DNA from 3 places in the Janthinobacterium sp. UMAB-60 genome. Region 1 is predicted to be linked to each of the others. Evidence: predicted binding sites of a transcription regulator. Region 1 holds the regulator's gene; each other region holds the start of a gene.

What was found. Region 1 encodes FNR, which switches genes on or off when oxygen is low (the NO sensors DNR and NnrR bind a similar motif). Its sites were predicted from a motif close to TTGATNNNNATCAA; they were not measured.
Region 2: the regulator FNR is predicted to act here: its motif matches at 1,065-1,078, upstream of K0F86_RS11290 (XrtA system polysaccharide chain length determinant).
Region 3: the regulator FNR is predicted to act here: its motif matches at 8,532-8,545, upstream of K0F86_RS01735 (KamA family radical SAM protein).

What each region holds. Positions count from the first base shown of each region.
Region 1 covers NZ_LT607485.1:356,928-367,228, forward strand. The annotation lists gene K0F86_RS09590 (response regulator) at 1-2,046, opposite strand, end outside; gene fnr (fumarate/nitrate reduction transcriptional regulator Fnr) at 2,286-3,044, shown strand; gene K0F86_RS09600 (FixH family protein) at 3,048-3,572, opposite strand; gene ccoG (cytochrome c oxidase accessory protein CcoG) at 3,719-5,101, opposite strand; gene ccoP (cytochrome-c oxidase, cbb3-type subunit III) at 5,106-6,026, opposite strand; gene K0F86_RS09615 (cbb3-type cytochrome c oxidase subunit 3) at 6,019-6,219, opposite strand; gene ccoO (cytochrome-c oxidase, cbb3-type subunit II) at 6,221-6,835, opposite strand; gene ccoN (cytochrome-c oxidase, cbb3-type subunit I) at 6,851-8,278, opposite strand; gene K0F86_RS09630 (DUF3274 domain-containing protein) at 8,525-10,301, shown strand, end outside.
Region 2 covers NZ_LT607486.1:283,558-293,858, reverse strand. The annotation lists gene K0F86_RS11295 (XrtA/PEP-CTERM system exopolysaccharide export protein) at 342-965, opposite strand; gene K0F86_RS11290 (XrtA system polysaccharide chain length determinant) at 1,218-2,747, shown strand; gene K0F86_RS11285 (XrtA-associated tyrosine autokinase) at 2,767-3,600, shown strand; gene K0F86_RS11280 (TIGR03016 family PEP-CTERM system-associated outer membrane protein) at 3,584-5,113, shown strand; gene wecB (non-hydrolyzing UDP-N-acetylglucosamine 2-epimerase) at 5,126-6,286, shown strand; gene K0F86_RS11270 (XrtA system polysaccharide deacetylase) at 6,283-7,134, shown strand; gene K0F86_RS11265 (FemAB family XrtA/PEP-CTERM system-associated protein) at 7,134-8,213, shown strand; gene K0F86_RS11260 (TIGR03087 family PEP-CTERM/XrtA system glycosyltransferase) at 8,229-9,530, shown strand; gene xrtA (exosortase A) at 9,527-10,301, shown strand, end outside.
Region 3 covers NZ_LT607482.1:368,951-379,251, forward strand. The annotation lists gene K0F86_RS01685 (DMT family transporter) at 1-167, opposite strand, end outside; gene K0F86_RS01690 (glycine zipper 2TM domain-containing protein) at 489-938, opposite strand; gene K0F86_RS01695 (DUF962 domain-containing protein) at 1,076-1,504, opposite strand; gene K0F86_RS01700 (tellurite resistance TerB family protein) at 1,503-2,531, shown strand; gene K0F86_RS01705 (DNA-deoxyinosine glycosylase) at 2,598-3,110, shown strand; gene K0F86_RS01710 (hypothetical protein) at 3,125-4,333, opposite strand; gene K0F86_RS01715 (HDOD domain-containing protein) at 4,439-5,305, opposite strand; gene K0F86_RS01720 (DNA-3-methyladenine glycosylase) at 5,594-6,172, shown strand; gene K0F86_RS01725 (methyl-accepting chemotaxis protein) at 6,169-7,875, opposite strand; gene K0F86_RS01730 (cache domain-containing protein) at 7,944-8,402, opposite strand; gene K0F86_RS01735 (KamA family radical SAM protein) at 8,686-10,050, shown strand; gene K0F86_RS01740 (MFS transporter) at 10,053-10,301, shown strand, end outside.

The sequences.
Region 1 (10,301 bases):
CCAGTCGGCCAGCACCACGTCGTACGGCTGCTGCTGCGCCAGGCGTTCGCGGTACAGTTCGATGGCGGCAAAGCCGGAGTCCACTTCGTCGGCCAGCCAGCCCCAGGCCTCGATCAGTTTGACGATCAGTTCGCGCGTGGTGCGGTTATCGTCGGCCACCAGCAGGCGCAGCTGGCCCAGGGCCGGCGTGCGCCGCGTTTCGGCCGGCTGCGCCAGCATCTCGAACGGCACGCTGAACCAGAAGCGGCTGCCCTTGCCTTCGCTGCTGGCCACGGCGATATCGCCACCCATCATGTGGATCAACTGCTTGCTGATGGCCAGGCCCAGGCCCGTGCCGCCGAAGCGCCGCGTGATGCTCTGGTCGCCCTGTGAAAAGGCGGCAAACAGCTGCTGTTGCTGCAGGTCCGTCATGCCGATGCCCGTGTCGCGTACTTCGAAGCGCAACCAGGCGCGGCCGTTCTCTTTCTCGGTCAGGCTGACGGCCACCACCACTTCGCCGCTCTCGGTGAACTTGATGGCGTTGCCGGCCAGGTTGACGAGGATCTGCTGCAGGCGCTGGGCGTCGCCCACCAGGCGGCGCGGCACGTCGGGCTCGACGGCGATGGCCAGTTCCAGCTCCTTTTCACCCGCATTCATGGTCATCGTCGTGGCCAGCGTGTTCATGACCTCGTCGAGGTCGAATTCGACGGGCGACAATTCCATGCGGCGCGCCTCGATCTTCGAATAGTCGAGCACGTCGTTGAGGATGCCCAGCAGCGACTGGCCCGCCACGCGCACCATGGTCAGATACTTGCGCTGTTCCGTATCGAGCCTGGTATTGCCCAGCAAATACACCATGCCCAGCACGGCATTGAGGGGCGTGCGGATTTCATGGCTCATGTTGGCCACGAAATCGCTCTTCGCCCGGTTGGCCGCCTCGGCCCGGTCGCGCTCCTGTTCCAGTTCCGCCGCGCGCGATTCGAGTTCCTGCTGCAGGCGGTCGCGTTCGCTCATCAGGCCGTTGAACGCTTCCGTCAGTTCGCCGATTTCGTCGCGCTGCTGCACCGGCACGGGGGTGAAGCGGCTGCCGCTGGTGTGCAGCGCCCGCAGGGTATCGCGCAGGCGTACCAGCGGCGACAGCAGGCGCACGGTGACCCAGCCCAGAACGGCTGCGGCCAGCAGCGAGGCGAGGGTGCTCCACAGTACCAGCCGGTACAGCACGCCATCGAACGGTTCGAAGGCGTCGTCGAGGGGCAGCGAGGCGGCCAGCAGCCAGTTCACCGATTTCAGGCGCTTGAAGCTGTTGACGGCCGTGATGCCGCGGCTGTTGGTGCTGACCATGGTGCCTTCGCCATCGTTCTTCAGCAGCTGGGTCGTCGTCAGGTTGGCGTTCGGCTGGCGTGGCTGCAGCAAGCGGTCGGTATCGGGGTGCAGCACGTAACGCGGCACGGCGCCGCGCGTGAGGATGAAGTAATAGCCGCTCTTGCCGATCTTTTCCGAACGCAGGCGTCCCAGCAGGTTGTCCTTGTACAGGCGCAGCACGCCGATCACCACGCCGGCCACCTGGCCATCGGCCGTGAGCACGGGCGCGACCATCTGCACGATGGGCATGCCGCTCGATTTGCCCAGCATCGGCTCGGTGATCATGGGCTGGCGCGTGCGCAAGACGGTCTGGAAATACTCGCGCTCGGCCACGTTGATGCCGATGCGGCCCGTGACCAGCGGCATGTCGGCCACGACGGCGCCGTGCGCATCGAGCACCAGCACGTCGTCGAACAGCACCAGCATCGCGCGGCGCGAATAGTATTCGCGCAATTGGGCGGGCTGGCCGATCAGTTCCGGCGGCTGCTGCCTGGCCGTCAGCGTGACGATCTGCAGCAGCATGCCCAGCTTGTCGTCGAGTTCGGCAGCGGTGCGGGTGATCAGGGCAGATTGCTGGCTCAGCAGTACTCGGGTGAAGTCGGCGCGCATGTGCTGCAGCTGGATCATGGTGACCAGCGCGATCATGGCGATCGAGGTCAGGCTGGTGGCCAGCGCGACTTTTGCTTTGATGCCGAGTGGCTTCATGATTTCCTTTTCAGTACCGGGCGGCACAGGCGGCAGATAATGCTGTCAGGAATTTTCCTATCAATGCCCCAGCTTGGCAAGCGCCACCGCGCAAATTGCCCTCCCCGCATGGGCTTTTGACGATGTTGCCATATAATCAAAGTCAGAACGTCGTTTATTCAGCGGAACTGCGGTGAAATTGGCACACGGCAACCCTGTATGCAGTAAACTTGTTGTTGCATTTTCTAAAAGGTACCGACATGACTGAAGCGCTACTCACTCCCACCATGCCCACAGTGACCGTGGAAGCGTTGCGTGCGCGATGCTCGACCTGCAGCATGCATCAATTGTGCCTGCCAATGGGCCTCGATGTGGGCGACATGGACCGGCTGGACCAGATCATCGGCCGCCGCCGCAAGATCGTGCGCGGTGCCTCGCTGTTCCGCATCGGCGACTCGTTCCAGAACCTGTACGCGATCCGCCTGGGGCACTTCAAGACGTACCAGATCAATCCGGGCGGCGAAGAGCAGGTGACGGGTTTTCAGATGGCTGGCGAACTGCTGGGCATGGATGCCATCAGCGCCGACCGCCACCACTGTAATGCGGTGGCGCTGGAAGACAGCGAAGTGTGTGAAATTCCTTTTTCCAGCCTGGAACAATTGCTGGGCAATATGCCGACCCTGCTGCGCCATTTCCATCGCATGATGAGCCAGGAAATCACGCGCGAGCAAAGCGTCATGCTGTTGCTGGGCAATATGCAGGCGACCCAGCGTTTTGCCGCCTTTATCGTCAACCTGGCTTCGCGCTATGAAGCGCGCGGCTATTCGGCCAGCAAATTTCAGCTGCGCATGTCGCGCGAGGAAATCGGCAATTACCTGGGGCTGACCATCGAGAGCGTCAGCCGTTTATTGTCGAAATTCAAGAAGGAAGGCTGGCTGCGCGTCTCCAACCGCGAGATCGAGATCTTGCAGCCGGCCAAACTGAAGGCCATTACGGCCGGTACCGACGTCTGCAAATAAGGCTTACAGCTCTTCATCGGCGTGCAGCGCGATGCTGCGCTGCAGCGGCCAGGTCCAGATGCCGGACAGGCGCCACTCGCGTTTGTCGTTTTCCACCAGTACTTGCCAGCGGCTGCGTTCGAGCATCGGCAGCGCTACGGAAAAATTGCCGGCCGCATCGGGCTGCACCAGCAGCTTGATATCCTTTTCCGGCAGTGTCGCATGCGCCAGATGCAGCTGCAACGGACCCTGATAAGCCTTGCCGAAGCTGTGCACGGAACCACTGAGGCGCGCTGACGCCACATCATAGGACAGGCTGGTATCCATGGCCAGGTCGCTGGCGATCGTGTCGCGCCGCAAGTCCTGGTTGATCGCCTTGCCCTGCTTGTAATAATCACCCACCACCAGCGCATCGGGCTGCGTAAACGCGATATACGCCATGCAGCTGCCGACGACCACGGACAGGCCGGGACCGATCATCAGCAGCCAGGGCCAGCGATGCTTGTACCACGGTGCAACGGGAGGTTGCAGTTTCAGACTGTCGGACATTTTGTTCTCCTTGGGGGCGGACCCTGTGGGTCTGACCCCAGCTTTTGCTTCCGGGTTGAAAATCAAGTGACCCTAACGCATGATTGATGATACCCCTACGGCGAAATACCGGGGTCGGACCCAGAGGGTCCGACCCCGAATCAACATCACCGCGGCACGATGAAGACCGCGCTTTCACGCACATGCAGCGACGGGTCGTCCAGCGAGTGCAATTCGATCGCAATCTTGTTCGACCCCTTTTCTCCCACGCCGTGCGGCACGCGCAGGCGGATCGGCCAGCCCAGCGTTTCCGTCGGCTGCAAGGTCACCTCTTCGCGCGTCAGCAAGGTCAGGCCCGGCAAGCCGGAAGCGCTGATTTTGAAATGCTGGGTTTGCTCGGACGTGTTCATGATCTGCAGGCGGTAGACGTTTTCGATCATGCCGTCTTCCACTTCGCGTCCCATCGAACCGCGGTCGCGGATCACGTCCATTTTCAGGGGCGTGCGCAGGGCCAGCGAGGTACACACGGCGATGATGATCAGGGCCAGGATGGAAGTGTAGATCAAGACGCGCGGGCGCATGGCGCGCTGGCGTATCTGCTTCGAATTGAAGTTGTTTTCCATCGCATGGTCGGTACTGTAGCGTACCAGTCCCCGTGGCCGCTCGACCTTGTCCATCACGGTATTGCAGGCATCGACGCAGGCGGCGCAGCCGATGCATTCATACTGCAGGCCGTTGCGGATATCGATGCCGGTCGGACACACCTGCACGCACAGCGTGCAGTCGATGCAATCGCCGAGCTTGTCGTTGTTGCCGGCCTTCTTGCTGATGGCGCCACGCGGTTCGCCGCGCTTGGCATCGTAAGTGATGATCAGGGTGTCCTGGTCGAACATGGCGCTCTGGAAGCGCGCGTAGGGGCACATGTATTTGCACACCTGCTCGCGCAGCCAGCCCGCGTTGCCGTAGGTTGCCAGGCTGTAGAACAAGACCCAGAACCATTCCCAGGGACCGAAATTGAGGGTGGTCACCGCCTGCGCCAGTTCCTTGATCGGCGTGAAGTAGCCGACAAAGGTAAAGCCCGTCCACAGGGCGATGGCGCCCCATACCAGGTGCTTGGCCGTCTTCTTGACGGCCTTGCGCACGGAGGGTCCCTGCTTGTCGAGGGCCATGCGCGCGCTGCGCGTGCCCTCGATGCGGCGTTCGACCCACAGGAAGATTTCCGTGTATACCGTTTGCGGGCAAGAGAACCCGCACCACACCCGCCCGGCAATGGCCGTGACGAGGAACAACAAATACGCACAGATGATCAGCAGGGCCGCCAGATAGATGAAATCCTGGGGCCACAGCACGACGCCGAAAATGTAGAACTTGCGCGTGGTCAAATCGAACAGCAGGGCTTGCCTGCCATTCCAGGTCAACCACGGCAAGCCGTAGAACGCCAGCTGGGTAAGCCATACGCATACCCATCGCCAGGTAGCGTAGCGTCCTTTGGCCTCGCGAGGGTAGATCTGCTCGCGGGCCGCATACATCTTGATGACTTGAGGTTCCATTACATCATTTCACGGGCGTCTGGGGATTCGACAGGCTCCAGACATACGCCGACAGCACGTGGACTTTGGACTCGCCGAGGAAATCGCTGAAGGCCGGCATGGTGTTGTTGCGTCCCTTGCGGATGGTTTCCATGATGGTATCGGCACTGCCGCCGTACAGCCAGATCTTGTCCGTCAGGTTAGGCGAACCGAGCATCTGGTTGCCCTTCGCATCGGCGCCGTGACAGGCCATGCAGGCGCCGAACTTGGCCTTGCCCAGCACGGATTTGACGGGATCCGAGGTGGAACCGGACAGGCTCAGCACATAATGGGCCACGTTCTCGACATCCTTTTCGGAACCCAGTGCGGCGCCCATCGGTGGCATCTGCCCATTGCGGCCGTGCATGATGGTGGTCTTGATGATGTCGGGATCACCGCCATACAGCCAGTCCTTGTCGGTCAGGTTGGGGAAGCCCTTGTTGCCGCGCGCATCCGAACCGTGGCATTGCGCGCAGTAGGTCAGGAACAAACGCTGGCCGATGGCTTGCGCCTGCGGATCGGCGGCCACCGTCTTCAAGTCCTGGCTCAGGTACTTGTTGAACAGGGGACCGTAGTCGGCTTCTGCCTTCTTCAGCTCTTCCTCGTACTGGCCCGTCGATTTCCAGCCCAGACTGCCGGCATAGGTGCCCAGGCCCGGGTACAGGAACAGATACGCCAGGGCGAAGACGATGGTGATGTAGAACAACCACATCCACCAGCGCGGCATCGGCGTATTGAGTTCCTTCAAGTCCTCGTCCCAGACGTGGCCCGTGGTGCCGTCGGCAGGCGCGCCTTCGACCACTTTGATTTTCGACTGCGAGTACAGCAGCACGCCGCAGCCGATGATGCCCAGCAGGGACAGCACGATGATGTAGATATTCCAGAAGCCATTGGTAAAGTCAGCCATGGTTGCGCTCTCCTTGTGCCGGCGCGGCATCGGCCGCGTAGTCGAGCGCCTCGTCGTCGAACGGCAGGCGCGCCGCCGCGTCGAAGTCGCTATTGCTGCGGCTGAACGTCCACCACAGGATGCCTACGAACGTCGTAAAGGAAACCACCGTCATGACGCTGCTGGCGCTGTCAAACAGGTTTTCGATTGCCATGCTAATTCCTTGTTTTGATTAATGTACCGAGGCCTTGCAGATAGGCGACCAGGGCGTCTTCTTCCGTCTTGTCCTGCAGCTGCGCCGGGCCGGCGGTGATTTCCGCATCGCTGTACGGCTGGCCCAGGCGTTTCAGGGCGCGCATCTTCGGCATGATGTCGTCAGGCACCAGCTTGGTCTTCGCCAGCCATGGGTAGGCCGGCATGTTCGACTCGGGCACCACGTCGCGCGGGTTGTTCAAGTGCGTGCGGTGCCATTCATCGCTGTAGCGGGCGCCCACGCGGGCCAGGTCGGGCCCCGTGCGCTTGGAACCCCACTGGAACGGACGGTCGTAGACGAACTCGCCAGCGACCGAATAGTGGCCATAGCGTTCCGTTTCCGCGCGCAGCGGACGCACCATCTGCGAGTGGCAGTTGTAGCAGCCTTCGCGCACGTAAATGTCGCGGCCCGCCAGGCGCAGCGGCGAATACGGCTTCAGGCCGGCGATCGGCTCCGTCGTGCTCTTCTGGAAGAACAGGGGAACGATCTCGACGGCGCCGCCGATGCTGATCACTACCGTGACCAGGGCGATCAGCAGCCAGGGGTTTCTCTCAATCCATGCGTGTGAAAATTTCATTTGCTTTCGCTCCTATCAGGCGTGCGCCGCGTTCAGTTCCGGAATGCGGGCGACGGGGAGTTTGCTGCCGCGCAAGGTCATCCAGGTGTTGTAGCCCATGATGCACATACCCGACAGGTACAGCAGGCCACCGGCCACGCGCACCACGTAGTACGGATACGTTGCTTTCACGCTCTCGACAAAGGTGTAGGTCAGGGTGCCGTCCGGATTGACCGCACGCCACATCAGGCCCTGCATCACGCCGGCGATCCACATTGCGGCGATGTACAGCACGATGCCGATGGTGGCCACCCAGAAGTGCACGTCGACCAGACGCGTGCTGTGCATCTGCGTGCGGCCCGCCAGGCGTGGCAGCAGATAGTAGATCGAACCCATGGTGATGAAGCCCACCCAGCCCAAGGCACCCGCATGCACGTGGGCAACGGTCCAGTCGGTGTAGTGCGACAGCGAGTTGATGGTCTTGATCGACATCATCGGACCTTCGAAGGTGGCGATGCCGTAGAACGACAGCGAGACGATCATGAATTTCAGGATCGGATCGGTGCGCAGCTTGTGCCAGGCGCCCGACAGAGTCATGATGCCGTTGATCATGCCGCCCCAGCTTGGTGCCAGCAGGACCAGCGAGAAGACCATGCCGATCGATTGTGTCCAGTCAGGCAATGCCGTGTAGTGCAGGTGATGCGGGCCCGCCCACATGTAGGTGAAGATCAGCGCCCAGAAGTGGACGATCGACAAACGGTACGAGTACACGGGGCGCTCGGCCTGTTTCGGGATGAAGTAGTAGACCATGCCCAGGTAGCCGGCGGTCAGGATGAAACCCACCGCGTTATGGCCGTACCACCACTGGATCATGGCATCCTGCACGCCCGCATAGGCGGAATACGACTTGGTGAACGAGGCTGGCATGACGGCGCCATTGACCACGTGCAAAATCGTCACGGCCAGGATGTAGGCGCCGAAGAACCAGTTGGCCACGTAGATGTGCTTGACCTTGCGCTTGATCAGGGTGCCGAAGAAGACGATGGCGTAGGCGATCCAGACGACGGCGATGAGGATGGCGATAGGCCATTCCAGTTCGGCGTATTCCTTGCCGCGGGTCAGGCCCATGGGCAGGCTGACGACCGCGCACAGGATCACCGCTTGCCAGCCCCAGAACGTGAAGGCGGCCAGTTTGTCGGAAAACAGGCGCACCTGGCAGGTGCGTTGTACAACGTAGTACGAGGTGGCGAACAGGCCGCAGATGCCGAAGGCGAAAATCACCGCATTCGTGTGCAGCGGACGCAAGCGTCCGTATGTCAGCCATGGTATGTCGAGGTTCAGGGCAGGCCAGGCCAACTGAGCGGCGATGATAACGCCAACCAGCATGCCGATGATGCCCCATACCACAGTAGCGACCGCGAATTGCTTCACGATCTTGTAGTTATAGTTCAGCGATTGATCCACAAAGACTCTCCCTGGAATTACTATTTATGATGGTGGCCAGAGAGTAAGTGTTTGACCGCGAAAAAACTTTGATGTGGATCAAAATTCCCCGGATGAAATAAGCGTAGCTAACTGACATCGAAATAAATTGTGATTTGGGTAAAAAAAGCCATGCAAGATCCCTGCAAGCGCTGGCTTGACATGGCGTAAAACGTGCGTGGAGGCAATGACTTAGAGTGGCTTGTCCAGACACGTCCAAGGCCCGCCATGGAAGACCCGGAACGCCGCGATTCGTTGAATGCCCAGGTAGACCTGGTCGTCGGAAAAGCCGAGGGCACGACCCTGTTCGATCACTGCAAGCTCGCTTGCCTGGTGCAGGCGCCGTCGCCGGGCATCGTTATCTTCGTGCATGGCGTCAATTCCGAGGGCGAGTGGTACCGCGCGGCCGAAGCCGGCCTGTGCGCCGGCCTGAACAAGCGCATGAAGCGCTGCGACGAGCATATGGCGCATGCCACGGCGCAGGGCGGGCAGCTGACGCCGGTGGGCTATCGGAGCGAACTGAGCGATGACGGCTATGTCGATCCCGACTATACGGCCAGCACCTTTATCGCGCCGCAAGCGCATTTCTCACCCGTGATCCAGTTCCGCTGGGGCTACAAGGCCAGCGACAGGGAATTGCAGCAATATGGCGATTCGGTCTACCTGAACGAACACGCTTACTGGGGCGGCGGCCCGTTCGCCAATGGCTGCTCATCGCTGCCGGATCTGTGGGGCGAGGGCCTCTCGGACGCCCTCTTCCTGTTCATCCATATCGAGCATCTGAATCCCGTCAACGACCGCATCGTGTATGCCTGCCCGCCGCGTCCCTACTTCGTGCTGGCCGCGCTGCGCCTGGCGCACCTGGTGGCGGCCATCCGCCGGCAGCAGGCCGACGTCCCGATCACCGTCGTTTGTCACAGCCAGGGCAATATGGTGGGCATGGCGGCCGCGTTTCTGGGCAATAAGATGGCCGAGGTGCAGGATGCGGCAGGCAAAAGCGGCCGTTGCGTGGCCGATACTTATGTCTTGTGCAACCCTCCGTACAGCCTGTTGCGCAGAAATGACACGGAAGGCTGGCTGCAGGGGCAAGTCAGGGATGTCGATGGCAATGTGGGCCGGCAAAGCGGCGAGGCGCGCCGCAAGACCCTGGCGGCATTTTTCGACATCGTGCGCGGCCAGGCCAGGGAGCCGCCCCTGTCTGCCGCCTTGGCGTGCATGGCCGCCAACGTGCGCCATGATTTCACGCTGGACAAGGACCGGGCCGCCTATGCCTGCGGCCCGCAGCCGACGACGCGCGGCCGCGTCACCCTGTATTGCAATCCGCACGATCAGGTGATTTCCGCCACGCCCATCCAGGGCATCGGCTGGTTGGGTCTCAGCGCCGAACAGATCAAGGCCACGCGCGGCGACGGCGTGTTTACCCAGCGGGTGTTCGCGCAAGGCTTTCCCGTTGGCCAGCACGGCGATTATGACTATTGGAGCAATCACTATCGCCAGCCCGCGCGGGGCAGCGCCGATTTCTGGCATCCGCATTCGCCGATCTCCAGATACGATCCAGACAAAGGCGTGCGCGCCAGCACCAGCGCGGCCGGCAAGGCGGCGAGCGTGCGCACGGCCGCCGCCATGTCGGCTCTCATGAAGATGCTGAAGACACCCATCAATGCCGTGCCGCCCGATGACTGGCACATCCCCGTGACGGCGCCCGCCTTGCCGGAAGTGTTTATACCGCAGGCCGTGCGCTTTGGCGTACCCAGCCTACAGTTCGATCAGGATATCGAGCCGCCCGGCACGCACCGCCAGGTAGGCAAGGCACGTCAGAAAGGCGAGCCGTATGCCGATACAAGCGTGGGCGGCACGCCGCAGGGCGACCGCGATACCGAGGCGGCATTGCGCTACGAAGACCATGCCCGCCTGCGCATGAAGGCCCGCCGCGAGAAGCTGGACGGCAATGACGGCAAGGCGATGATGGAAGACGACCTGTCCGCCGCCACGCCGGAATATTTGG
Region 2 (10,301 bases), on a different contig from region 1:
CGAATTGGCCATGCGGATATGAAAGCGCTGCAGGTCGAGCTCGTGCTCCATCGCCGGGTCGATCTGGCCCTCGCCCACCACCAGGTCACTGAAAGTACCTGGCGTGTCGAAGGAAATAATAGGTTCATCTTCAAAGCTCATCTTGTCCTCACGTTCATCGGCAGCCGTCAAGACGGACTGAAGCCAATGCCTTGTGACAAGATAAAAAGCAGAGAAGTTCCCGCGTCAGGCAAAAAAAACAGAAGAAATATGCTATTCAGTAGCAAAATTGCATGCTGAAATTTGCCCGCAAGTACAAATTGACAAATATAAGTGCTGTTTTGATATTGCCGAGCCCGCTGCTAAAAAAAGCTCTCCGGTATCAGCAGCACGTCGCCCGGCCGCATCATGACGTTCGCGGAAATATCGCCACTCTTGAGCAGGTCGTCCAGGCGCACGCCCAGCTGCTGCTGGTTGCCGTCGCGCATGCGGATGATGCTGGCCTTGTTGCCGGCGGCAAAGTCAGTGATGCCGCCCACGGCGATGAGCACGTCCATCAGCGACATGCCCAGGCGGTACGGCAGCGCCTGCGGCTTGGCCGCCTCGCCGATGACCCGGATCTGCTCGCCATACGGGCCCGAGAAATTGGTGACGATGACCGTCACCACCGGTTGCTGGATAAACTTGCCCAGGGCTTGCTCGATATCGCGCGCCAGCTGGGTCGAGGTCTTGCCGCTGGCGGTCAAATCCTCCACCAGCGGCGTGGTGATCTTGCCATCGGGCCGCACGGCCACCGTCAGCGACACTTCCGGATTGCGCCAGACGATGATGTTGACGGAGTCGCCCGGGCCGATCAGGTAGTCGTGCATGGGGGCGCTGTCGTCGGCGGGCGCCAGCGGATAGCGGGTGCGGCAGCCGCCCAGCAAGCTGCTGGTACAGGCCAGGAGCAGCGTGTGGCATACAAATGCACGGCGAAACGGATTCATGCGGAGCCTCTTCGAGTCGATGGCGCATCCATGGCCGGCCCCGCAGAACCAGCCTGGGCCGCGAACTTCCTATGATTATTAAAACCCGGCAAGTGAACCTTGAGGCGTATCAAGAAGCAATCATCTTGGGAAATTTTGCTCCACAGCCGCCCTATACTTTGCTTACTCAACAGGCAAGCATTTCTTGCAAGACGCCGTTGTCCGCGCCGCCCAGCCATCGACCGTGCAACACCGTCACCTGAAGGAAGCGACATGGAGCAATTGATACAGCAACTGCTTTCCAGCCTGAAAGGCATCTGGAAGTACCGCTGGCATGCGCTGCTGGTGGCGTGGCTGGTGGCGATAGTCGGCTTCATCAAGGTCATTACGCTACCCGACGACTTCCAGACGTCGGCGCGCGTGTTTGTCGATACGCAAACCATCCTCAAGCCGCTGTTGGCCGGCATGACCAGCGTGCCGAACACGGAACAACAGGTGGCCATCATGAGCCGCACCCTGCTCAGCCGCCCGAACGTGGAGCGCGTCATGCGCATGGTCGACCTCGACCTCGATTCGAAGACCGTGCGCGAACACGAAGCCCGGCTCGATGAGCTGATGAGCCGCATCAAGATCACCGGCACCAACGCCTACGATATCTACACCATCAGCTACAGCGGGCGCGACCCGAAGCTGGTGCGCGACGTGGTGCAAAGCCTGCTGACCATCTTTGTCGAAGGCAGTTTCCAGGGAAAAAAGGGCGATTCGCAGAAGGCCGTGCAATTCATCGACGAGCAGATCAAGAATTACGAGGACAAGCTGAGCGCGGCGGAAAACCTGGTGAAGGAATTCAAGATCCGCAACAACCTGCTGCTGCCGCGCCAGGGCATCGACTATGGCAGCCAACTGCTGATGTCGTCCGATAGCCTGAACAATGCCAAGCTGGAACTGGTCGAGGCGGAACAGGCGCGCAAGGCCATCCAGAGCCAGATCGAGGGCGACGAACCCGTGCTCGATCTGGAGCCGAACGCGGCATTGATCACGAATCCCGAACTCGACGAGCGCATCGCGACGCTCAACAAGAATCTGGACAGCCTGCGCATGCAATTTACGGAATTGCATCCCGACATCATCGCCTCGAAGCGCCTCATCGCCCAGCTGGAAGAGCGCAAGATCGAGGAAAGCAAGCTGAAAACGGCGTCCGGCGACCCGGGCAAGAACTACAGCCCCATGCTGCAGCAGCTGAAGGTGGCGCTGACGGATGCGGATGCCAAGGTGGCCGCCATCCGTGCCCGCGTGCAGGAGTACAGCGCGCGCAATGAGCGCCTGCTGGCGCAAAGCAATGCCGTGCCCGAGGTGGAATCGCAGCTGGCGCAACTGAACCGCGACTACGTCATCAACAAGGAAAACTATGAAAAGCTGATCGGCCGGCGCGAAGCGGCCAAGCTGTCGGGCGAACTCAGTTCCACCACCGAGATGATGGCCTTCAAGATCATCGACCCGCCCACGGTGCAATATGCGCCCGTCGGCCCGAACCGTCCGCTGCTGTTTTCCGCGGCGCTGGGCGCGGCCCTGGTGGCCGGCATCGCCACGGCTCTCCTGATCAGCCAGGTGCGCCCCACCTTCCTCAGCCCCGCCGAACTGCGCGATGCCACGGGCTTGAATGTGCTGGGCACGGTATCGATGAACTGGACGCCGCTGCAGCAGGTGCGCCGCCGCCGCGCCCGCTATGCGTTTGCCGGTTGCCTGGGCAGCCTGTTCGTGCTGTACGGCGGGGTCATGACGGCCGCGCTGCTGAAATTCTAGAGCCACCAAGGGAGCGACGATGAGCAGCAAGGACAGCGGCAAGCAGGAACCCACGATCCTGGGCGTGGCCGAGGCCGGCGTGCCCTATGGTCCAGATGTTGCGGATGGCGCGGCGGCGGCCGGCAACCCCCAGTACCGCCCGCTGAACCTGGCCTGGCTGGCGGAGCAAGGCATGCTCACGCAGGAAGGCGGACGCAGTTCGGTGGCCGAAGATTTCCGCATCATCAAGCGCCCGCTGCTGCGCCAGGCGCGCGCCAGCGGCGACGAGGCCATCCGCCACGGCAACCTGATCGTCGTCACCAGCGCCATGCCCGGCGAAGGCAAGACGTATTGCGCCGTCAACCTGGCCATGAGCATCGCCATGGAAATGGATATCACGGTGCTGCTGGTCGATGCCGACGTGGCGCGCCCGTCCGTGCTGAAAGTGCTGGGGCTGTCGCCGGAGCCGGGGCTGATGGACGTGCTGCTCGACCCGCAACTGGCCATGGGGGACGTGATCCTGAAAACCAACGTGGCCAACCTGAGCATCCTGCCCGCCGGGCGCAGCAACAAGCACGCGACGGAATTGCTGGCCAGCCGGGCCATGAGCCGCCTGCTGGCCGAGATCGCCAGCCGCTATGGCGACCGCGTCGTCGTCTTCGATTCGCCGCCCTTGCTGATTACCAGCGAAGCGCACGCGCTGGTGGGACAGATGGGCCAAGTGGTGATGGTGGTCGAGGCGGAAACGACGACCCAGCACGCCGTCAAGGAAGCGCTGCGCCAGATCGAAGCGTGCGAACACATACATCTGATCTACAACAAGACCAAATCGTTCCCCGGCAACGACTACTACGGCTATGGCTATTACGACTAGCCGCCGGGTTCCGCTGCCGCTGCTGCCCTTGCTGTCCCTGCTGCTGCCCCTGCCGGCCTTTGCTGTCGACTGGCTGGTCAAGCCCTCGCTGCGCCTGCGCGAAAGCTATACGGACAATGCCACGCGCACGCCGCCCGGCCAGGCGCAATCGGACTTCATCACGGAAATCGCGCCCGCCATCGCCCTCATCGGCACGGGCCCGCGCCTGCGCGTGAACCTCGATTACAGCTGGCACAAATACCTCTCGGGGCAGCGCGGCAATAGCGACAACCACGACTTGCACGCCGCAGCCGACGCCGAGGTGGTGCAGGACTGGTTCTTCATCGATGCCAACGCCAGCGTGAGCCGGCGCAACATCTCGCCGTTCGGCCCGCAATTGATCGATGATCTGCCCGACACGGACAATACCAGCACGGTGCGCACCACCAGCATCAGCCCCTACCTGCGCCACCGCTTCCGCGGCCTGGCCACGGCCGAGCTGCGCTACACGCGCAATACGGTAGCCAGCGGCGGCGATCTGCTGTCCGTGCACAGCGATGAAATGGAATTGCTGCTCAGCGGCGAACCGCGCGGCCAGGGCTGGTCCTGGAACGCCAGCCACGATGTGCGCCGCACGCAGGACAGCAAGCTGGCGCCCGTGCGCATGCAGCGCAGCAGCGTGGGCCTGCGCTATCCGTTCAGCAGAAAATGGGCGGCCACGGCCAGCGGCGGCATGGAAAAGGAAGGCTATATCTCGAGCAACGGCAAGGCGCCGGAAGGCCGTTTCTGGTCGCTGGGCGGCGTGTGGACGCCGTCGCCGCGCACCAGCGTGGCCTTCAGCACGGGCAAGCGCTTTTTTGGCCACACCTACAGCCTCGATGCCAACTTCCTGCAGCGCCATACCAACTGGCAACTGAGCTACAGCGAAGACATCACCACCATGCCCACGCAGTTTGCGCGCCTGGGCGACCTCGATGCGGGCCAGCTGCTCGATCAATTATGGCGCGGCATCTTTCCCAACGCGCGCGACAGGCGCTTGCGCATCAATGCCTTCCTGCGCTACGCCAACAGCCTGGGGCCGGAACGGGGCGCCATCAATTACTTCAGCCACCGTTATTTCCTGGAAAAGCAGCTGAAGCTGACGATGGCGCGCGCCACGGCCAAAAGCACGATGGTCGTCGGCGTCACGGCCGTCGACCGCACGGCGCAAACGGCCAGCGGCATCGACAGCGCCTTGCTGCCCGGCATGGAGTTCGGCAGCGAAGACCGCACGCGCCAGGTCGGCGCCAACGTCGGCTGGAACTGGCAAGCCAGTGCGCGCACCAGCGTGAATGTCAATGCCGGCTACGCCGGCGTGCGCTCGCTGAGCGTGCCCCGGCGCGACAACAACATCACCGTGACGGCCGGCTACAGCCGCATCCTGCAGCCGAACATGACGGCCAGCATCGACGTGCGGCATACGCGGCACGCCAGCAACTACGGCGGCGATTACCGCGAAAACGGCGTCAGCGCCACGCTCACCATGCAATTCTAAGGAGGCCGCAGCATGTCCGATCGTTCGCTACCGTCCGCCGCGCCCGCGCACCTGCTGTGCGTGGTGGCCGCGCGCCCCAACCTGATGAAGATGGCGCCCATCCTGGCCGCCCTGGCGCGCCAGGCGCCCGCCGTGCGCGTAACCTTATTGCATACCGGCCAACACTACGATGCGGCCATGAATAGCCAGCTGTTTACGGATCTGGACCTGCGCGCACCCGACATATCGCTCGACGTCGGTTCCGGCAACCATGCGCAGCAGACGGCCGAGATCATGCGCCGCTTCGACGCCGTGCTCGACGCGCATCCGCCGCTGGCGCCCGATGGCGTGCTGGTGGTGGGCGACGTCAATTCCACCCTGGCGTGCGCACTGGTGGCGGCCAAGCGCGACATCCCCGTGATCCACGTCGAGGCGGGCCTGCGCAGCGGCGACCGGCGCATGCCCGAGGAAATCAACCGCGTGCTGACGGATCAATTGTCTGATCTGCTGCTGACCAGCGAAGAAAGCGCGCGCGACAACCTGCTGCGCGAAGGCATCGCCCCGGAACGCATCCATTTCACGGGCAACGTCATGATCGACAGCCTGCGGCGGCAACTGCCGCGCGCAGTCAAGCCCGAAACCACCCTGCGCGCCCACGGCCACGCCTGCCCGCCCGCGTATGGCCTGTTGACCTTGCACCGGCCGTCGAACGTCGATGATCCGGCGCAGCTCGCAGCGCTGCTGCAGGCGCTGGGACAACTGTCACGCCAGCTGCCGCTGCTGTTTCCCATCCACCCGCGCACCCTGGCCGGCTTGCGCCTGGCGGGCCTGGAACCATTGCTGGCGCGGCAGGCCATCGTCTGCCTGCCGCCGCTGGGCTACCTGGAAATGCTGGGCCTGATGCAGGGCGCGCGCCTGGTGCTGACCGATTCCGGCGGCATCCAGGAAGAAAGCACGGCCCTGGGCGTGCCTTGCCTGACCCTGCGCGACAATACGGAGCGCCCCGTCACCGTCCGCGCCGGCACGAATACCCTGGCCGGCACGCAGCCGGCCACCATTCTGGCGCTGGCGCGGGGCATCCTCGAGACGGGCGGCAAGCGGGGCCGCATTCCGCCCCTGTGGGATGGCCACGCAGCCGAGCGCATCGCCGCCGTCATCGCCCCCTGGCTGGCGGCGCGCCCGGGCACGCCATGACGCCGCCAGCCATACTACGCAACGCGCTGACCATCGACGTGGAAGACTATTTCCAGGTGTCCGCCTTCGCGCCGCACATCGCGCGCGCCGACTGGCCCCGCCTGGAATGCCGGGTCGAGGCGAATATCGAACGTATCTTACTGCTGCTGGAAAGCCGGCGCATCCACGCCACTTTTTTTACATTGGGCTGGATTGCCGAGCGCTATCCGGCCATGCTGCGCCGCGTGGCCGACGCGGGGCACGAAGTGGCCAGCCACGGCTATGCGCACCTGCGCGCCAGCGAGCAGTCGGCCGCCCAGTTCGCCGACGACGTGCGCCGCAGCAAGAGCATCCTCGAGCAATTGACGGGGCTGCCCGTGCACGGCTATCGGGCGCCCAGCTTTTCCATCGGCGCGTCCAACCTGTGGGCCTTCGACGTGCTGCAGGAAGCGGGCTACCGCTACAGTTCCAGCATCTATCCGATCCGCCACGACCATTACGGCATGCCCGATGCACCGCGCTTCGCCTGGCGCCCACGGGGGCCGCACGGCATGCTGGAATTGCCTGTCAGCACAGTGCGCTTGCGCGGGCGCAACCTGCCGGCCGGCGGCGGCGGTTACTTCAGATTGATGCCGTATGCACTGTCGCGCTGGCTTTTGCGACGCATCAATTCGCGCGACGGGCAAGCTGGCATATTCTATTTTCATCCTTGGGAACTCGATCCCGGCCAGCCGCGCCCGCCGGGCCTGAGCGCGAAGACGCGCTTTCGCCACTACCTGAACCTGGGGCGCATGGAAGCGCGGCTGGCGCGCCTGACGGGCGACTTCGTTTGGGACCGCATGGACCGTATTTTTTTGGAAAGCACATGATGCACGAGGCCAGCCTTCCTTCCGATCCGGCGCCGTCCAGCGCCGCCATTGCCGTGCGATTCCTGCAGGCGCACGAACATGCGCGCTGGGATGCCTTTGTCGAGACCTGTCCCGAAGCCACCTTCTTTCACCGCGCCGGCTGGCACACCATCATGCAGCAAGGTTTTCACCATGACAGCCATTTCCTGTACGCGGAACAGGACGGGCGCATCGCCGCCGTGTTGCCGCTGGCGCATGTGCGCAGCCGCTTGTTCGGCTCGTCCCTCGTCTCGCTGCCGTTTTGCGTGTACGGCGGCATCGCCGGCGGCAGCCCGGCCGTGCGACTGGCCCTCGACGAAGCGGCGCTGGCGCTGGCGCGGCGCCTCGGCGTGGGGCACCTGGAATACCGCTGGCGCGAGGTAGAGGACAATGCCCAGGGCGGCTGGCTGCACAAACCCCTGTACGCGACCTTCCGCCGTCCCCTGCATCCCGATGCCGAACAGAACTTGCTGGCGATTCCCCGCAAGCAGCGCGCCGTCGTGCGCAAGGCCATGGCCGGCGGCCTGCACAGCGCCATCGACTATGACTTGCAGCGCTTCTACCCGATCTATGCGGCCAGCGTGCACCGGCTCGGCACGCCCGTCTTCGCGCGCCGCCATTTTGCCCTGCTGCGCGCGGTGTTTGCTGACGCCTGCGAGATCCTCACCGTGTACCACGGCCAGCAGGCGCAGGCCAGCGTGCTGCTGTTCTATTTCCGCGATGAAGTGCTGCCGTATTACGGCGGCGGCACGCCGCTGGCGCGCAGCACGGGCGCCAACGACTTCATGTACTGGGAAGCGATGCGCCGCGCCAGCGCGCGCGGCTACCGCCTGTTCGATTTCGGCCGCAGCAAGCTGGGGACCGGGGCATACGACTTCAAGAAGAACTGGGGTTTTACGCCGCAGCCGCTGCCGTATGCCTACCAGCTCGTGCGCGCCAAGGCCTTGCCGGAAGTCAATCCACTGAATCCCAAATACGCGCTGTTCATCCGCGCCTGGCGCCGTCTGCCGCTGCCGCTGGCCAACCTGCTGGGGCCGCACATCGTGCGGCAACTGGGCTAAGCAAGGGGACACGCCATGCGCGAACTATTATTCCTCACCCACCGCTTGCCGTATCCGCCCAACAAGGGCGACAAGATACGCTCGTGGCACATGCTGCAGTACCTGAGCCGGCATTTCCGCGTGCACCTGGGCTGTTTCATCGACGATGACGACGACTGGCAGCACGCGAAAACCGTGGCCGCCCTGTGTGCCAGCACGCGCTTCATTGAATTGCGGCGCGGCACGGCCCGCTGGCGCGCCCTGCAGGCGCTGCTGTCGCGGCAAGCCATGAGCGTGCAGTACTACCGCGATGCATGGCTGCTGCAATGGGTCGATGGCTTGCTGTCTAGCGGCAAGGTGCGCCACGCGCTGGCCTTTTCCGGGCCCATGGCGCAATACATCGACGTCAGCGCGGGCCGCGCCCTGCACCGCGTGATCGATTTCGTCGACGTCGATTCCGACAAATGGCGCCAGTACGGCGACAGCAAGCCCTGGCCCCTGTCGCTGCTGTACCGGCGCGAAGCGCAGCTGCTGCTGCAGTACGAGCGCCATATCGCCCAGCAGTTCACGGCCGCCAGCTTCGTCTCGCCCGCCGAAGCGGCCCTGTTCCGCCAGTGCGCGCCAATGGCGCGGCGCAAGACGGGGTATGTCAATAACGGCGTCGACACGGCATATTTCACGCCAATGCCGGCCCAGAGCGCAATCTATCCGCCCGGCGTGCAGGCGCTGGTATTTACGGGCGCCATGGATTACTGGCCGAACATCGACGCCGTGCAATGGTTCGTGCGCCACGTCTGGCCCGCGCTGCGGCGCCAGTTTCCCCAGCTGCAGTTCTATATCGTCGGCAGCGCGCCCGTGCCCGCCGTGACGGCGCTGGGCAGGGTGGCCGGCGTGGTGGTGACGGGCAAGGTGCCCGACATCCGGCCCTACCTGGCCGGCGCGTCGCTGGCCGTGGCGCCCCTGCGCATCGCCCGCGGCGTGCAAAACAAGGTGCTCGAAGCGATGGCGATGGGCAAGATCGTGCTGGCCACGCCGCAGGCACTGGAAGGCATCGCCGCCCAGCCGGGCCTGGAACTGCTGCTGGCGCGCGACGACGCCGAATTCATCCACCATGCGGCGCGCGTGCTGCGCAACGCCCGGGGCGACGGGTCCGAAGGCAGCGGCGCGGCCATCGGCGCGGCGGCGCGCCAGCTGGTCTTGCAGGAATACGACTGGGAACGCAACCTGCGCAGCCTGGGCGCCATGCTGGGTCTGCCTGCCGAGGCCGAGGCCGAGGCCGGCGCCGGAGCCAGCACTGCCGCCATGCCGACGCTGCCCGTGCGGGAGCCATCCACATGAGCTTGCAGCTCGACCAGGTCGCCCGCTTGCCGGACGTGGCCGTCCTGCCGCATCCGCAGGCCCAGCAGCAAGCGCTGGCGATCCTGCTGCTGGCCCTGGCCGCCGTCGTGCTGCTGTACCACGCTACCTTCTGGTCGATGCTGGAACTGTGGTCGCGCTCGCAGACCTTCGCACACGGCTTCCTGATCGTGCCCATCAGCTGCTGGCTGGCCTGGCGCCAGCGCGCCCGCCTGGCCGCGCTGGCGCCCCAGCCGTCGTGGCATGGCTTGCTGCTGCTGGGCGCGCTGGGCCTGGCCTGGCTGCTGGCCGACGCCGCCAACGTGTCCGTGGTGGAACAATATGCGGCCACGGCCATGCTGCCCGCCTGCGTGCTGGCCATCCTCGGCTGGCCGGCCGTGCGCCTGCTGGCCTTTCCCCTCGCGTATCTGTTCCTGGCCGTGCCGTTTGGCGAAGTCTTCCTCGATCCCCTGATCGACTTCACGGCGGCCTTCACGGTGACGGCGCTGCAATGGACGGGCGTACCTGTGTTTCGCGATGGCAACAATTTTTCGCTACCGACCGGTAACTGGTCGGTGGTGGAAGCGTGCAGCGGCTTGCGCTACCTGATCGCCGCGCTGGCCCTGGGCGCCCTGTACGCGCATGTGCACTGCCACAGCACGGGGCGGCGCCTGGCCGTCATGGCCGCCGCGCTGCTGGTGCCCATCCTGGCCAATGGCGTGCGCGCCTACCTGATCGTGATGCTGGGTCACCTGAGCGGCATGCGCCTGGCCG
Region 3 (10,301 bases), on a different contig from region 1:
AGGGTGTCCCCGCGCAGCGCGCACCAGGCGAACAGGGTGGCGGACGCCAGGCCGAAGCGGTAGACGACGGACACGGCGGGGGCGACGTCGCCCAGCTGCAAGGTGATGGCCCAGAAGGTGGAGCCCCAGATCAGGCAGGCAATGATGAACAGGAGAGGAGAGGACATCGCGCAAGTATACGGGCATCGCGCGGGGATGGCGAGTCTTGGTCGAGCTTGCTCAAAGAGCGGTCAGCAGACAGCCGGGCATTGAGCCAGCGCAGTGCTTCTGGAAAATGTTGAATTTATGAAAATATTTACTTTATTATCAAGTAAATATTTTCTGAATTGCATCTTTGAAGGGAGACCGCCATGCCAGCCTCACTGCAGATCAAAGTCTGGAGCCTGCTTGTGTATGTCGTTGTGACCGCCGTGATTGCCATCTGGCTGCACCCGTCTGCCTTGCTCGCTGCCGGCGCATTCGGCTGAGCGCATGCGCCGGCAAGCAGATCAATGCGTGACGCGGGTCTTGCGGCCATCGGACAGCAGGCGCACGCGCTCGCCCGGGCGGAACAGTTCGTCCGCGTCCTGCACGATGGCGCGCATGTCGCCATTGTCCAGGCGCACGGTGATTTCCAGGCCGGCCTTGTTCGAGGCATTCGCTTCGATGCTCTTGCCGGCCATGCCGCCGGCAACCGCGCCGAGGATACTGGCCGCGATGGCGCCCTTGCCGCCGCCGACCGCGGAACCGGCCACGCCGCCCAGTGCCGCGCCAGCCAGCACGCCCGTGCCCGTTTCGCCCTTGTCGATGGTGACCTGGCGCACGGATTCAACCGTGCCCATGCGAACCGATTGTTCATTCTGCGCCTGGCGCGCGTTGTACACATTCGCCGAGTTCGGTTGTACGGCGCAGCCGGCCAGGGTGGCGAGCAATGCCACTGCAATAATTGGTGCTTTCATGTGGGACTCCCTTGGACAAAAGTTAGTTGCCGATTACATTGACCGGCAGATGATGACTTATCATAAGGACACTTGCATCAGATAACTAGTTGCGAATAGTAAAAATCTGTTACCGGTTACGCGTGACGTCTTGCCGCTCAGTACGCCAGCCGCAGGCGCCGGTATAAAAATCCCAGCACGAACAGCGGACCCACGAGCAAAAAGCGCACATCGTCGAGGAACGACGGTTTCTTGCCTTCGATCTGGTGGCCGATGAACTGGCCTATCCAGGCCAGCACGAATAGCGCCAGCGACACGGGCAGAATGGTCAGCGCCGGCATGAGTAGCAGCAGGCCCAGCATGATGGCCAGCATCAGCAGCATGCCTGCCGCAAACGGACGCGACAGCTTGTAATAATAGTATAAGGCGAGAATACCGCCGAGCAGCGCCACGCTGGGATGCGCGCTCCACAGCAGCCCCAGCAGGCTGAAAACGATCAGCGGCACGCACACGATGTGCACCCATTCATTGACGTGGTTGCGGTGGCTTTCGCCATACTGGGCCAGCAGGGTATCGATGGTGCGCATGGGCGGTCTCTTGTGTGATGTTCTGGCTGGAAATTCTACACCGGAACACCAGCCGCCGAACGCAGTGTTCTGTGGTGGAATTGCTCAATTGCTAATTTCGCGTTATTATTTCCCGTTGGAAATATTCCCGTTCATCTCAAAGACATCCGTGACATCGCCCGCCAGCCTCCCTGATTACCAGCGCTATTCCATGGCGTCCCTGCAGCAAGCCCTGTCCGGCGCCGACGGCGCCGATGCGGCACGGCGCCAGCGCATCGAAGCGGAAATTGCCCAGCGCCAGCTGGATGACCATGCGGCAGAACAGCGCCAATGGGTAGCGCGGCCGCAGGACAAGCCGCTCGATCCCGCTACTGCCGCACTCGCGCAAGCGGCCAAGCCCCACTTGCAGTCGGCCGGCTATGTGCTGCTGTTCACGTGGGTCGTGTTGACCGTCAGTGCCTGGTCTGAAATCGCGCTGGCGGAGAGTCGGATGTATTTTGTTGGCGGTATCGAGTTGCTGATCTTTGGCATCTTCTTGTTGCGTGGCAACCTGCGCGCGGCGAGATGGCTGCGCTGGCTGATTGTTCTCTTGGTGCTCCCCACCGTGCTGGTGCTCGATTTCCTGTTCATGCAACCGCTGTCGCTGACCGTCACGCAGTTCAAGCTGGCGCCTGTCCGTCATGGCTGGCTGGTGCTGGAAACCGTGCTGTCGCTGTGGACCATGCATTACTTGTACCGTCAACTGGGGATGCCAGCTGTCATGGCCGCCTGCGATGCCAGGGGATACAGGCGGCGCGATCTGCGCATACCTGCCATTCTCGGGCTAATCCTGGGGATCAGCAGCGTTGGCATCGGGTTGGCGACCTTGCATGGCGAGACGGCGCGACAGGCGCGCACGATAGTGGCGCAGCGCTATGGATCGGGCTACCAATACCATGTCAATGGCATCGGCAATGCCGTCACACCGCAAGGCAGATTTCATACGGCACAGGTGCTGGTGTGGGATGACAAGGGCATCATGTCTGTGCCCGTGCAATGGCCCCAGTAAAATAGGCGCTACCCCCACTCCTGCAGGATGCCGCTTTTGACCCGCTTATTGTCTGTTGAACCGGCCATGCCGGACCCGCGCAAGCGCTGTTTCGATCCCGTCGTCGACGCCAATACGCGCTTGCTGATACTGGGCAGCCTGCCCGGCGAAAAATCGCTGGCGCACAGCCAGTACTATGCGCATCCGCAAAACAAATTCTGGATGCTGCTGGGCGAGGTGCTGGGCGTGGAGCTGAAGAGCCTGCCTTATGAAGAGCGTCTGGCCACCTTGCTGGCGCACGGCGTGGGCCTGTGGGACGTGGTGGCGCAGGCGCAGCGCGCGGGCAGCCTGGACAGCAATATCCGCTGCCGCGACGACAACGACTTGGTGGCCCTGGCCGCCAGCCTGCCGCGGCTGCACACGATCGCCTTCAACGGCGGCACGGCGGCGAAGCTGGGCGTCAAGGTGCTGGGCGAACATGCGCAGCGCTACCGCATCGTCAGCTTGCCGTCGAGCAGCCCCGCCTACACCTTGGCGTATGCGCAGAAATTGCAGGCATGGCTGTCGCTGCGTGGCCAACAGGCGCCGGCCGCGCACTGATTATGTCGCCGGTTTTACGCCGGCGCGTACGGCTGCGCTTCCACCGGCTGTCCCTTGGCGTCGAATTTCAGCGCCACGGACAGTTGCGTCACGCCGATGGTGGCCAGCGCATCGCAGATGTCGTCGACTTCTTCCTGCAGGTCGGCGGCCAGGTCCAGCGGCTTGTCGGCGCTGTGCAGCAGCTCGCCGCCCGCCGTGCTGACATTGACGCGCAACAGCATTTCGCCGTGTTCATCGGCCGGGCCGACGACCACCGAGACGTCGCCCGCATCAATGTTGTTTTCCGCCAGCGCGTGGTTGATGCCCGACATCATCTGCAGCATCGCATACTCGCTCATGCCTTGTTCCTTACCACCGTGGAACAGATCCTGGTACAAGAAGCTCACTTCCAGCGCGCTGCCGGCCGGCGCCAGGCAGCGTTTCACCAGGTCGCCCACTTCCGTCGTCCACTGCTGGTAGCGGGCCAGGCGCGCGTCGAACCAGGCGTCAAGCGCCGCTTCATCCTTCGGCTCCGCATAGAACGGGTCGTCCACGCGCTTGAGGGCAAAGCCCAGCAGGAAGCGCAGTTCGACGGCCGTGTCCTGCGGGCCGAAGGCCGTCTCGCTCCAGCCGACGATGCTGCCTTCCAGGCCCGGCGTGGCGACGATTTTCTTGTCCGTCATCGACGAGTACGCATCGCGCACCATCTCGTGCAAATGGCTATACGTGATGCGGTCGATTTCATCGAGGTCGTAGGCATGGCTCATCAAGACCACCTTGGCCTTGGCGCTTTCCAGTTGTGCCTGCTGGAAACTTTTCACCAACGCTTCGAAGGCGTCCTGGTCCTGGAAACTGTCCGCTTCCCGCAGGCCGCCCGTGTTTTGCACCAGCAACGGCACGACAAAGGCGTTGATTTCCATGGCCGGCGCATTTTCGCGGCGGATCACGGAAATGGACGCTGCTTCCTCGATATGGCTGCGCAAATACTGGTAGGCGCCCACGTCTTCGTACTTGGCGCGCTCGATGGCGTCGTACAGGATTTCATCCTTCTTTTGATTCAAGGCCTTGCGGATCAGGCGGCCGAATTCGACGGCTTGCTCGGCCAGCACCGTGCCCTGCGATTCGCTGTCTTCCTGCTCCGCCAGATTCAGGGCCATCGTGCAGAGCATGCGCGTGACGGACTCATCCTTGTCTTCAGGCGTGTTGGCGGATTTACGGGGGACAGGGCGCTTATTTTTGGGCATGGCGATCAACAGGTTAAGAAATACGGTCAGGCAAACGGAAACGGGCGCCAGGGCTCTGCCAGGCGCCGGGGCGGATCATACAGGCGGACGCGGCCGCCTGATACCTCAATGGTCGGTATCGAACATCTCGTGCAGCTCGTCGAGCAGGTCGGCGGCTTCTTCCTGCGACAGGCCGAGATGCTGGCAGGCAAGTTCGCCGCCCTTGTCCCACTCCAGCGAGGTACTGTTGCCATGGTAGCGCTGAATGCCCTTTTCGGCCAGCAGCGACAGGGCGACGAGCGAGCGGATGGCGTCGTCCGTGGACGGGTCGGCCAGCACCGTGTAGTCGTGGTGGTGCAAAATGGCCCAGGAGACATCGGAGGACAGGCCCCAGTTGCGCGCCAGCAAGCAGCCGATGGCCGCGTGGTTGGTCTGGTGGCGCGCGTCTTCCAGTGACGTAAAACAATTGTGTGCATCGTTGGCCGCCGCCGCGTACGTCTTGACGTAGTCGGGGAAGCGGTTCATCAGCAGGGGCACGCCGATATCGCAGAACAGGCCGAAGGTGTGGGCGATGTCGGGCGGGGCGATGCGCAGCTTGCGCGAGGTAAATACCAGGGCACGCGCGCGCTTGGCCGACACGTCCCAGAAGTTGGTCAGTTCCACGCCTTCCGCTTCCAGCGCCTGGCGCGCCAGCAAGCCCGTCATCATGGCGCTGCACTGGTTGATGCCGAGAAAGTTGATGCCTTGCTCGACGGATTTTGCCTTGCGCGCGGCGCCGTAGAACGGTGAATTCGCCAATTTCAGCAGGGCGCCGGACATGCCGACATCGTCGGCGATGATGCGCGCGATGCGGCGCGGCGACGGGTCCTGTTCCGCCAGTTCGCGCTGCAGGTCGACCAGCAGGCTGGGACGCGGCGGAATACGGATGGAACGCATCAAGGCGTCAACCGGATCTTCCTGCACTACCTGCTTTTGCGCTGCAGCTCTCATCATCACGCTTTCATCATCATTTTTGTGCCCGGTGCTTATTCTGTCGCGCTGCCGCTGCCCGCTTCATGAGCGTCTGACGCAGTGCCCAACGATTATCGCTGTTTATGCGTGGCAATAGTTCATCTCGACAATATATTCTGGAAAAAATCCCCGTTTTGACCTGGTCCATACGCTATTTTCCACATTTTACGACGCTGTCCACCCCGGTTTCCATGACCGAAAAATCAAGTTTTACTTGTTTTTAAGATGGGGCAAGGCGTGCGGCGGGAAGTGCGGCAGTACAATTGCTGCATGAAAAAACTCCTGGCCGGTATCGATTTTGCGGACGATTCCAGCAGCGTGGCGCGCCAGCTGATCGGCGTGACCGTGCTGGTCGACGGCGTGGGCGGGCGCATCGTGGAAACGGAAGCGTATGACCGGCTGGACCCCGCTTCGCACACGTATGCCGGCTTGACGCCGCGCAACGCCGCCATGTTCGGCCCGCCCGCGCACGCCTATGTCTACCGTTCCTACGGCATCCACTGGTGTTTGAACTTTGTGTGCCGCGAAGCGGGCCATGGGGCGGGCGTGCTGATCCGCGCCATCGAGCCGCTGGCGGGCATCGATGCCATGCGCGAGCGGCGCGGCGTCGAGGAACCGCGGCTGCTGTGCTCGGGCCCGGGCAAGGTGTGCCAGGCGCTGGGCGTGAGCCACCTGCAGAACCGGCTGGCGCTCGATGCGCCACCGTTCACCCTGCTGGCCCGCGAGGAAGAGTTTGCTGTGCAGGCGGGCCCGCGCATCGGCATTTCCAGGGCGATGGAGACGCCGTGGCGCTTCGTGCTGGCCGGTTCGCCCTACCTGAGCAAGCCGATGCGCGCGCCTGTCAGCTAGCCGCGCCGGCGCTGGGACGCATCCTTGGCGCCGCGCAGGCCGGGCATGCCGCGCAGCGGGCTGTGCAGCGCGCGCCTGTCCTTGCCTTCTCCCTTGACGGGGCTGGCCGGATGCTGGAATACCTCGTCTCCGCTGTGGCCGGCCGGCGTAGCGGGGCGCTCGTCCAGGGTGAACACGGCCACGGCCGCCGACAACTTGACGGCCTGGTCCTGCAAACTGGCCGCCGCTGCCGCTGCCTGTTCCACCAGGGCCGCATTTTGCTGGGTGACGTCATCCATTTGCGTGACGGCCTGGTTGACTTCCGTGATGCCCGACGCCTGCTCGGCGCTGGCCTCTTTGACGCGCTGGATGATTTCATTGACTTGCTGCACCGAGGCCACGATGGCGCCCATGCTGTCACCCGCTTGCTGCACGGCCACGCTGCCGCCATCGATGGTGGTGACCGAGGTGGCGATCAGGGTCTTGATTTCCCTGGCCGCCTGCGCCGAGCGTTGCGCCAGGGTGCGCACTTCGGATGCCACCACGGCAAAGCCGCGGCCTTGCTCGCCCGCGCGCGCCGCCTCCACCGCGGCGTTCAGCGCGAGGATATTGGTCTGAAACGAAATGCCGTCGATCACGCCGATAATATCCACGATCTGGCGCGAATTGGCGCGTATCGTCGCCATCGTCGTCACCGCCTGCTGCATCGACCTTCCCCCTTGCACGGCCAAGGTAGAGGCTTGCCCCGCCAGCTCGCAGGCCAGCTGGGCGTTGTCGGCGTTGTCATTGACGGCTTGCGTCAGCGCTTCCATGGCGCTCGACGTTTCTTCCAGCGAACTGGCTTGCATTTCGGTGCGCGCCGACAGATCCAGATTGCCGGTGGCAATTTCGCGCGACGCCGTGTCGATCGATTGCACGGCGTCCATGATGGTGCGCAAGGTCTGGTTCAGGTGGGCGATGGTCTGGTCCAGCACGCGCGAGGTGGCGGCGATCTCGTCATTGCCTTGCTTGGGCGCACCGGCGATCAGCTTGCCCGCCGCCAAGTCTTGCACGGCGTCGGCTATGCCGCGGATTTCCACCAGCATGGCGCGCCGCACCAGCATGGTCACCACGATGGAGGCCAGGATGGAGAGCATGACGGTCAGCAGCAGGCTCCAGCCCAGGCTGCGAAACTCGGCGCTGGCCGTCGCATGGGCCTGGCTGCTGAGCGTCGTTTCCAGGGCCGACAGCTGCGCCAGCTGTGTATTGAACTGGCCGAATTGCGTTTCCGCCTTGAGCATGGAATTGGTGGCGATCGACTGGTCCATCTGTGCCATTTCCATGGTTTCCAGCACGGCCTTGCGATAGCCGGCCAGGGCCGTGATGGCGGCATCGACCAAGGTGCGTTCGGCACCCGTGGCGGAGGACCGCAGTGTGGCCAGCTGGGTACCGATGGCCGCGTGACGCGCCTTGATCTGTTGTTCCAGCGCGTCGATGCGGGCCTTGGCGAAACTGCCATTCGTCCACGACAGCAATTGGTACATATTGCCATGCACATGTTTGGCCTCGCCGACGACGTCGGCGGCCGCTTTCAGATGCGCGATGCGCACCAGCACCATGTTTTCCAGCGAGGCATTTTGCCGCACCATGCCATACCAGGCGCCGCTCGAGCTGAGTATCAGCAGCAGCAAGACCAGGGCGGGCGCCAGCAATAATTTTGGTCCGATGCGTAATTGATTGAGCATGCTTGACTCCTGGCTATGGCTGTTCCAGGCACTGGCGGCGCACAGCGTTCGTGTACGCCGCCGTTGCCTTATTTTTTGTAGATCCCCGCTTCCAGCACTACGTCGTTGACGCGCAGGATGTACGTGGTCTTCGGCTCGATCTTGCCGCTGGTGGGGTTTTTGTACTGGTAGTCGACCCAGCCCTTGCCCTGCTTTTGTGCCAGCTCAATGATTTCACGGCGATATTTCTTGCCATTCGCATCAGGCACATCCGTCAAATCCTTGCCCACGATGGATGGATTGATGGGGTGGGCCAGCACGATGCCCGTCTTGATGTCACGCATGTCCACATACAGCGAGCCCTGCACGAAGTCGGGGTCTTTCGCCGTGATTTTCTTCATCATTTCTTCCTTGCCATGCGCCTTCATGAAGGCGGCGCCCCGTTCGGCCATGGCGATGGCGTCTTTTTCCGTTGGTTCGACGGCGGCATTGACGCTGCCGCCGGCAAATGCCAGGCACAGCAGGCTACCCGTGAATAAGCGTTTCATGACAGCTCCTTGTGATATCGAGGGATGTATTGCCAAGCCGTAATTTACGTCGTCGACGGACCCATCAAATTGCGATGGAACAAACTAAGGTGTTGCTTGTAGGCAGCGAACAACGTATCGGAATGCTTGTTGATGTGTAGCAATTTGGTTCCAGGCGGCAAGAACTATGATGACTTTCACAGCATGCCGAGCTGGCATGGCCTGTGGGGGAAAGAGGCTGAAATTGGCCGATATACGGTCAATTTCATGAAAGTTATCGCTATTTACTGGCAAGGAGCCGATCGTGTCCGCACTCATTACCGAGCCGTTTTCACCCAAGTTCAAGCCGTATACGCGGCAAACCATTCATCAGGCGCGGCAGTGGGAATGGCTGCCGGAAGAGCAACGCGAGGCCGTGCAGGTGGTGTCGCACGTCTTGCCGTTTCGCACCAATGCCTATGTGCTTGACCAGTTGATCGACTGGAACAACATCCCTGACGACCCCATCTATCGCCTCGTCTTTCCCCACCGCGACATGCTGCCGCCCGAGCAGTACGCGCACTTGCGCGACCTGGTGCTGGTGCAGCGAGACAAGGCGGCCATCGATGCCTATGTGCATGGCTTGCGCTTGGGCATGAATCCCCATCCGGCCGGGCAGATGACGCATAACGTGCCGAGGGTCAACGATGCGCCCGTGCGCGGCTTGCAGCATAAGTATGCGCAGACGGTGCTGTTTTTCCCCAGCGCAGGCCAGACGTGCCACGCATATTGCACCTTCTGCTTCCGCTGGCCCCAGTTCGTCGGCATGGACGACATGAAGTTCGATGCGCGCGAGTCGCATGAGCTGGCCGCCTACCTGAAACTGCATCCGGAAGTGACGGATGTGCTGATCACGGGTGGCGACCCGATGATCATGAACACGCGGCAACTGGCTGCCTACCTGGAGCCGCTGCTGGCGCCGGGCCTGGAACACATCCAGAACATTCGCATCGGCACCAAGGCGGTGGCGTATTGGCCGCAGCGTTTTGTTTCCGACCGCGATGCGGATGATTTGCTGCGCCTGTTCGAGCGCATCGTCAAGGCGGGCAAGAACCTGGCCGTGATGGGCCATTACAGCCACGCCGTCGAGTTGCGCCAGGACATCGCGCAGCAAGCGGTGAAACGCATCGTCTCCACGGGCGCCACCTTGCGCATGCAGGGGCCGCTGATCCGCCATATCAATGAAGACCCGGCTAGCTGGGCCGAGCTGTGGCAGACGGGCACGCGCCTGGGAGCGATTCCGTATTACATGTTTGTCGAACGGGACACGGGGCCGCGCGGCTATTTCGAGTTACCGTTGGCGAAGGCGCACGAGATTTTCCAGGCCGCCTACCAGATGGTGTCCGGCCTGTCGCGCACGGTGCGCGGGCCCTCCATGAGCGCGTTTCCCGGCAAGATCGTCATCGATGGCATCGTCAGCATCAATGGTGAAAAACTGTTTGCCCTGCAATTTTTGCAGGCGCGCAATCCGGATTGGGTGCGCCGGCCGTTTTATGCGAAGTTCGATGCGGAAGCGACGTGGATGGACGATTTAAAGCCCGCGTTCGGCCACGATAAATTCTTCTTCGAGACGGATGAACCTGTGCCGCAGTTGCCGCATAAAATCATCCGCCTGGCACAGGCCGCCTGAGCATGCACGGCGCCGGCGCCTCTTCCCGTTCCGGCGTAGCCGTGTTTTGCCTGGTGTTCCTGCCGTTCGCGCTCGGGCATTACCTGTCGTGCCTGCTGCGCGGCGTGAATGCCGTGCTGACGGCGCAATTGCTGGGTGCCATTGCCCTGACGCCAGCGCAGCTGGGCCTGCTGACCAGCGCCTTTTTTCTCGCCTTTGCGCTGGTGCAATTGCCGATCGGCATGGCGCTCGACCGTTACGGCCCCCGCACG